Regions from separate parts of the Halomonas sp. M4R1S46 genome, predicted to be linked through region 1. Evidence: predicted binding sites of a transcription regulator. Region 1 holds the regulator's gene; the other holds the start of a gene.
What was found. Region 1 encodes sigma-54, which starts transcription at its own class of promoters, with help from an activator protein. Its sites were predicted from a motif close to TGGCACNNNNNTTGCTNT; they were not measured.
Positions count from the first base shown of each region.

Region 2: glnA (glutamate--ammonia ligase) is a predicted target of sigma-54. The motif match lies at 1,530-1,547, and genes of this name have one in related genera.

Region 1 is NZ_CP107008.1:1,220,486-1,223,894, forward strand. Features, by position in the region: gene rapZ (RNase adapter RapZ) at 1-295, opposite strand, end outside; gene ptsN (PTS IIA-like nitrogen regulatory protein PtsN) at 334-816, opposite strand; gene hpf (ribosome hibernation-promoting factor, HPF/YfiA family) at 825-1,136, opposite strand; gene OCT48_RS05780 (RNA polymerase factor sigma-54) at 1,248-2,654, opposite strand; gene lptB (LPS export ABC transporter ATP-binding protein) at 2,810-3,409, opposite strand, start outside.
Region 2 is NZ_CP107008.1:3,987,368-3,990,776, forward strand. Features, by position in the region: gene glnA (glutamate--ammonia ligase) at 1-1,381, opposite strand, end outside; gene typA (translational GTPase TypA) at 1,914-3,409, shown strand, end outside.

The DNA.
Region 1 (3,409 bases):
GCTCCAGCAGGATACGGGCATCGGTGGTCAGGTAGACCACCTGGCAGTGGATGTTGCGGGCCCGCACGTCCTCGAGCAGGGCAGGGAAGCGTTCCAGGGCGTGGGGCAGGTTGCGGGCATCGATGCTCACGGCGATGGAGCTGCGCAGCGACTGGCCGCTGCGCAGCTCGTCCACCAGGGGGCCGAGCAGCATGGCCGGAAGATTGTCGATGGCGTAGTAGCCGAGGTCCTCCAGGGCCTGCAGTGCGATCGACTTGCCCGAGCCGGAGCGGCCGCTGATGATCACGAGCTGCATGGGGGATCTCCTGGTCGGGGCCGGCCGGCCCGGGCCGGCTAGCCGTTGCCGTCGGCCGGTGTCTGTCGTCGGATGGCCTCGGTGAGGCGGTCGTGGAGCTCCTGCTGGCTCTCGGCGTGGCGCAGGGCGCTGCGGGTTTCGGCGTCGTTCATCACCCCGGCCACCTGGCCGAGCAGGGCGAGGTGGGCATCGTCCGCCTCCTCGGGCACCAGCAGCACGAACACCAGGTCGACGGGATCACCGTCCACGGCGTCGAAGTCCACCGGCTCGGCGAGCCGGAGGAAGCCGGCGATGGGTGCCTTGCAGTGGGGGTTGCGGGCATGCGGGATGGCCACCCCGTGGCCGATGCCGGTGCTGCCGAGGCGCTCGCGGCCGATCAGCCGGCTGAAGACCTCCTGGCTGTCGAGGCTCGGGGTGTTCTGGGCGATGAAGGTGCTGAAGAATTCCAGGACCCGCTTCTTGCTTCCCCCCGGCACCGCGAAGAGCGTGCGCTCGGGGGGCAGGATGGTTTCCAGTGACATGGGGCGGCTCAACGGACGCCGGCGGCGCCCTGAGCGCGAGCCTGGGTCTTTTCCTTGTGCTTGACCAGCTGGCGATCCAGCTTGTCGGCGAGGGCATCGATGGCGGCGTACATGTCACCGTCCATGGCTTCGGCATGAAGATCGGCACCGGCGGCATGCAGGGTGCAAGCGGCCTGCTGGCGTTCCTTCTCGACGGAGAGCGTGACCTGCACGGTCGTGATGTTGTCGTAGTGGCGTTCCAGGCGCGTGAGCTTTTCCTGCACATAGTCACGCAGGGGGTCGGTCAGTTCCACGTGGTGGCCGGTGAGATTGACTTGCATGACACGCTCCTTGCTCCTTGGGTGGTGCCTCGATTGTAACCCTTTTTGGTGCCGTGCAAACCCCCCGTGCCAGGGGCCCTTCCACGCTGTCGACGGCGCCGCCGGACGGCATCAGGCGAGGCGCTTGCGCTGGCTCGACGAGGGGATGTGCATGGCCTCGCGGTACTTGGCCACGGTGCGCCTGGCCACCTCGATGCCTTCCTCGGCGAGCAGGTCGACGAGCTTGCTGTCCGACAGCGGCTTGCGCGGCGGCTCCTCCTGGATCAGCTTGCGGATGCGGGCGCGGATCGCGGTGCTGGAATGGGCCTCGTCACCACCGCCCACCTGGCTGGAGAAGAAGTACTTGAGCTCGAACACGCCCCGCGGGGTGTGGATGAACTTCTGGGTGGTGACCCGGGAGATGGTCGACTCGTGCATCTCCACGGCCTGGGCGATATCGGCGAGGATCAGCGGCCTCATGGCCTCCTCGCCGCGTTCCAGGAAGTCCAGCTGGCGGGCCATGACCTCGCGACCGACGCGCAGCAGGGTGTCGTTGCGGCTGGTCAGGCTCTTGAGCAGCCAGCGCGCCTCCTGGAGGTGGTCCTTGAGGAACTGGTTGTCCTGGCTCTTGTCGGCACGCTTGATCAGTGCCGCATAGTCGGGCTGGATACGCAGCCGCGGCAGCGCCTCCGGGTTGAGCTCGATCCGCCAGCCCTGCTCGCTGGGGCGGGCGATCAGGTCGGGGATCACGTAGTCGCTGTCGCCGGCGGCGAAGGCACTGCCCGGGCGCGGATCGAGGCCGCGTATCAGCGCGATCACCTCGTCGAGCACGGCATCTTCCAGCCCCAGCCGGCGCTTGAGCAGGCGCCGGTCGTTGCCGGCCAGGGCCTCGAGGAACTGGCGGACCAGCCGCCGGGCCTGGGGGAGCAGGGGGGTGTCCTGGGGCAGGGCGGCGAGCTGCAGCAGCAGGCACTCGCGCAGGTCCCGGGCGAAGACCCCGGTGGGCTCGAACTGCTGAAGGCGCAGCAGCACGCCCTCGACCTCGCGGGTGGCGAGCCCCTCCAGGCCCTGGGGGCGCAGCCCCTCGCGCAGCTCGTCGAGGGACTGCTCCAGGTAGCCATCGCCGTTCACGGCGTCGATCAGGCTCTCGGCGATGTGCGTCTCCCGCTCGCCCAGGCCGCTCATGGCCAGCTGCCAGGTCAGGTGGCCCTGCAGGCTCTGGCCGGCGGCCTGGCGTTCGAAGTCCGGGGCCTCGCCGCCACTGCCCAGGCCGGCGTCCTGGAAGGTGTCGGCCCAGTCGCTGTCCACGGCCAGCTCGTCGGGGATCTCGCTGGCCCAGTCGTCGTCCGCGGCCTCGCTGACGGCCTGTTCGCCGAACTCATCCTCCATTTCCAGCATCGGGTTGGCCTCCAGGGCCTGCTGGATCTCCTGGCGCAGGTCCAGGGTGGAGAGCTGCAGCAGGGCGATGGCCTGCTGCAGCTGGGGGGTCATGGTCAGCTGGGTGCCGACGCGGAGTTGCAGGGAAGCCTTCATGGCCATGGGGGGATCCATTCGACTGGCGATGAAGCCACCACCCTAGTGCGCCGGAGGGAGGCATGCAAGCCCCGAGGCTAGCAATTAGCGTGCCAATGGCAAACAGCGTGCCTGTCGTCGCTTGGCGACATTATATCAGTAACTTACCAATAAGGGTCGGCTCACAGGCGGAAGTCCTGGCCCAGATAGACGTCGCGGACCTTCTGGTTGGCGAGGATTGCCTCGGCATCGCCCTCGGCGATGATCTGGCCGTCGCCGACGATGTAGGCCCCGTCGCAGATGTCGAGGGTCTCGCGCACGTTGTGATCGGTGATCAGCACGCCGATCTCGCGGGCCTTGAGCTGGCGAATGATGCCCTTGATCTCGCCCACCGAGATCGGGTCGACCCCGGCGAAGGGCTCGTCGAGCAGGATGAAGTCAGGTTCGGTGGCCAGGGCGCGGGCGATCTCGACTCGCCGACGCTCGCCGCCGGACAGGCTCATGCCCGGGTTGTCGCGGATATGGGTGACGTGGAAGTCCTCCAGCAGCTGCTCCAGGCGGGCCTGGCGGCCGGCGCGGTCGAGGTCCCGGCGGGTCTCGAGGATGGCCATGATGTTGTCGGCCACGGAGAGCTTGCGGAAGATCGAGGCCTCCTGGGGCAGGTAGCCGATGCCGGCCCGGGCGCGCTCGTGCATGGCGGTGCCGGAGAGGTCCCGGTCGTCGATGGCCACCGAGCCCGCATCGGCCCGCACCAGGCCGACGATCATGTAGAAGGAGGTGGT
Region 2 (3,409 bases), 1.5 Mb from region 1:
CGACCGGATGGGTGGTCATGCGCAGGCGCTCGACGTCCTCTTCCTTGAGCTCGATGTAGGCATCGATCATGTCGTCGGTGAAGACGCCACCCTCGACCAGGAAGGCGCGATCGGCGTCCAGCGCCGCGAGCGCCTGGTCGAGGCTCTCGGCCACGGTAGGCACTTCCTTGCCCTCTTCCGGCGGCAGGTCATAGAGGTTCTTGTCCATGGCATCGCCGGGGTGGATCTTGTTCTTGATGCCGTCGATACCGGCCATCAGCATCGCTGCGAAGCACAGGTAGGGGTTGGCGGTCGGGTCCGGGAAGCGGGCCTCGACACGCTTGCCCTTGGGGCTGGCGGTGTAGGGGATGCGGATGGAAGCGGAGCGGTTGCGGGCGCTGTAGGCCAGCATCACCGGCGCCTCGAAGCCCGGCACCAGACGCTTGTAGGAGTTGGTGGAAGCGTTGGTGAAGGCGTTCAGGGCCCGGGCGTGCTTGATGATGCCGCCGATGTAGTACAGCGCCATCTCGGAGAGGCCCGCATACTCGTCGCCGGCAAACTGGTTCTGGCCGTTCTTCCAGAAGGACTGGTGGACGTGCATGCCGGAGCCGTTGTCGCCGACCAGGGGCTTGGGCATGAAGGTGGCGGTCTTGCCGTAGGCATGGGCCACGTTGTGCACGACGTACTTCATTTCCTGCAGCTCGTCGGCCTTCTTCACCAGGGTGTTGAACTTCACGCCGATCTCGTTCTGGCCGGCGTTGGACACCTCGTGGTGATGCACCTCGACGGACTGGCCGATGGCCTCCAGGGTGTTGCACATGGCGCCGCGGATGTCGTGGAAGCTGTCCACCGGGGGCACCGGGAAGTAGCCGCCCTTGACCCGCGGACGGTGGCCCAGGTTGCCGCCCTCGACCTGACGGTCGGTGGCCCAGGCGCCCTCCTCGGAGGTGATCTTGTACATGGCGCCTTCGATGTCGGCCTTCCAGTGCACCTCGTCGAAGATGAAGAACTCGGGCTCCGGGCCGAAGAAGGCGGTGTCGCCCAGGCCGGTGGACTGCAGGTAGGCCTCGGCGCGCTTGGCGATGGAGCGCGGGTCGCGCTCGTAGCCCTGCATGGTGGCCGGCTCGATGATGTCGCAGCGCAGCACCAGGGTGGCGTCTTCGGTGAAGGGGTCGAGGAAGCCGGTGCCGTCCTCCGGACGCAGGATCATGTCGGACTCGTTGATGCCCTTCCAGCCGGAGATGGAGGAGCCGTCGAACATCTGGCCGTTCTCGAAGAACTCCTCATCGACGTCGCGGGCCGGAATGGTGACGTGCTGTTCCTTGCCGTGGGTGTCGGTGAAGCGCAGGTCGATCCACTTCACATCATGCTCTTCGATCAGGGCGAGCGTCTTCTCGGACATGAGGTCCTCCACTAGATGGCTTGGTTTCGGGTATTCCGCTTGTTCTCTGCCGCCGGGTGCCGGCAAGCCGGCCTGTCCAGACGACGTTGTAGCATGCCATGGGCTCACTGCCCACGACGCCATGCACGACCATGGCACTGCCCATGAGCAAGCAGAAAGCATGCCAGCTTGCCGATGCCTCCTCCCGTAACCACGATAAGACGCTGAACAGGAACAGGAAAAAACTTCTCCCGCGACATTGCCCTGCATCGGTGCCCGAGGAATGCCCCGCCATGAAGCATGTCGGCGCCCCGAAAATGCCCTCTTATGGCGCACAAGAAAAAGGGATGCACCACAATGATGCACGACGGCGGCGACTCGCCGTGCCCCGCCTCGCCCGTCGGGGCCCCGCTGGGGAACCGGCGCCGTCCCTGCAGGTCATTGAATCCATGGACTCGCCGAACTTGTTGGACGGATTCCCGCCAACAAGGCTGGTAGCGGTCATGGCCCTGACCCTATAATGCGGCCCCACTTTTCCCAGCAGGATCCCGTCGTGATCGAGAATCTTCGCAACATCGCCATCATCGCTCACGTCGACCACGGCAAGACCACCCTGGTCGACAAACTCCTCCAGCAGTCCGGCACCCTGGACCGCAAGGCGGAGGGCCAGGAGCGCATCATGGACTCCAACGACCAGGAGAAGGAACGCGGCATCACCATCCTGGCCAAGAACACGGCGATCCGCTGGCAGAGCCCGGAAGAGCAGGACTACCACATCAATATCGTCGACACCCCCGGACACGCCGACTTCGGCGGCGAGGTCGAGCGCGTCATGTCCATGGTCGACTCGGTCCTGCTGATGGTCGACGCGGTGGACGGCCCCATGCCGCAGACCCGCTTCGTCACCCAGAAGGCCTTCGACCAGGGCCTCAAGCCGATCGTGGTGGTCAACAAGATCGACCGTCCCGGCGCCCGCCCGGACTGGGTCATCGACCAGATCTTCGACCTGTTCGACAACCTCGGCGCCTCCGATGAGCAGCTCGACTTCCCGATCATCTACTGCTCCGCCCTCAACGGCGTCGCCGGCCCCGAGCCCGACGAGCTGGCCGACGACATGACCCCGATGTTCCAGGCCATCGTCGACATCGTCGAGCCGCCCAAGGTCGAGCTCGACGGCCCGCTGCAGATGCAGATCTCGGCGCTGGACTACAACAGCTACGTGGGCGTCATCGGCCTGGGCCGCATCACCCGCGGCGCCATCCAGCCCAACCAGCAGGTCATGGTGGTCACCAAGGAAGGCAAGGAACGCAAGGGCAAGGTCGGCCAGGTGATGACCCACATGGGCCTGGAGCGGGTGCAGACCGAGCAGGCCACCGCCGGCGACATCGTCTGCATCACCGGCATCGACGCCCTGGCCATCTCCGACACCCTGTGCGACCCGGCCGCCGTCGAGGCGCTGCCGCCGCTGACCGTGGACGAGCCCACCGTGTCCATGACCTTCCAGGTCAACGACTCGCCCTTCGCCGGCAAGGACGGCAAGTTCGTCACCAGCCGCAACATCAAGGATCGCCTCGACCAGGAGCTGATCCACAACGTGGCGCTGCGCGTCGAGCAGGGCGAGACCCCGGAGAAGTTCATCGTCTCGGGCCGCGGCGAGCTGCACCTCTCGGTGCTGATCGAGACCATGCGTCGCGAGGGCTTCGAACTGGCCGTGGGTCGCCCCGAGGTGATCATCCGCGAGATCGACGGCGTCAAGCAGGAGCCCTACGAAGAGGTCATCATCGACTGCGAGGAGGCGCACCAGGGCGCCATCATGGAGGAGCTCGGCTACCGCAAGGGCGAGCTGTCCAACATGAACCCCGACGGCAAGGGCCGGGTGCGCCTGGACTTCATCATCCCCGCGCGCGGCCTGATCGGCTTCCGCGGCCAGTTCCTGACCCTGACCTCCGGGACCGGCATCCTCACCAGCCGCTTCGACCACTACGGCCCGCTCAAGCCCGACGCCTCCATCGAGCGGCGCAACGGCGTGCTGGTCTCCATGGTCTCCGG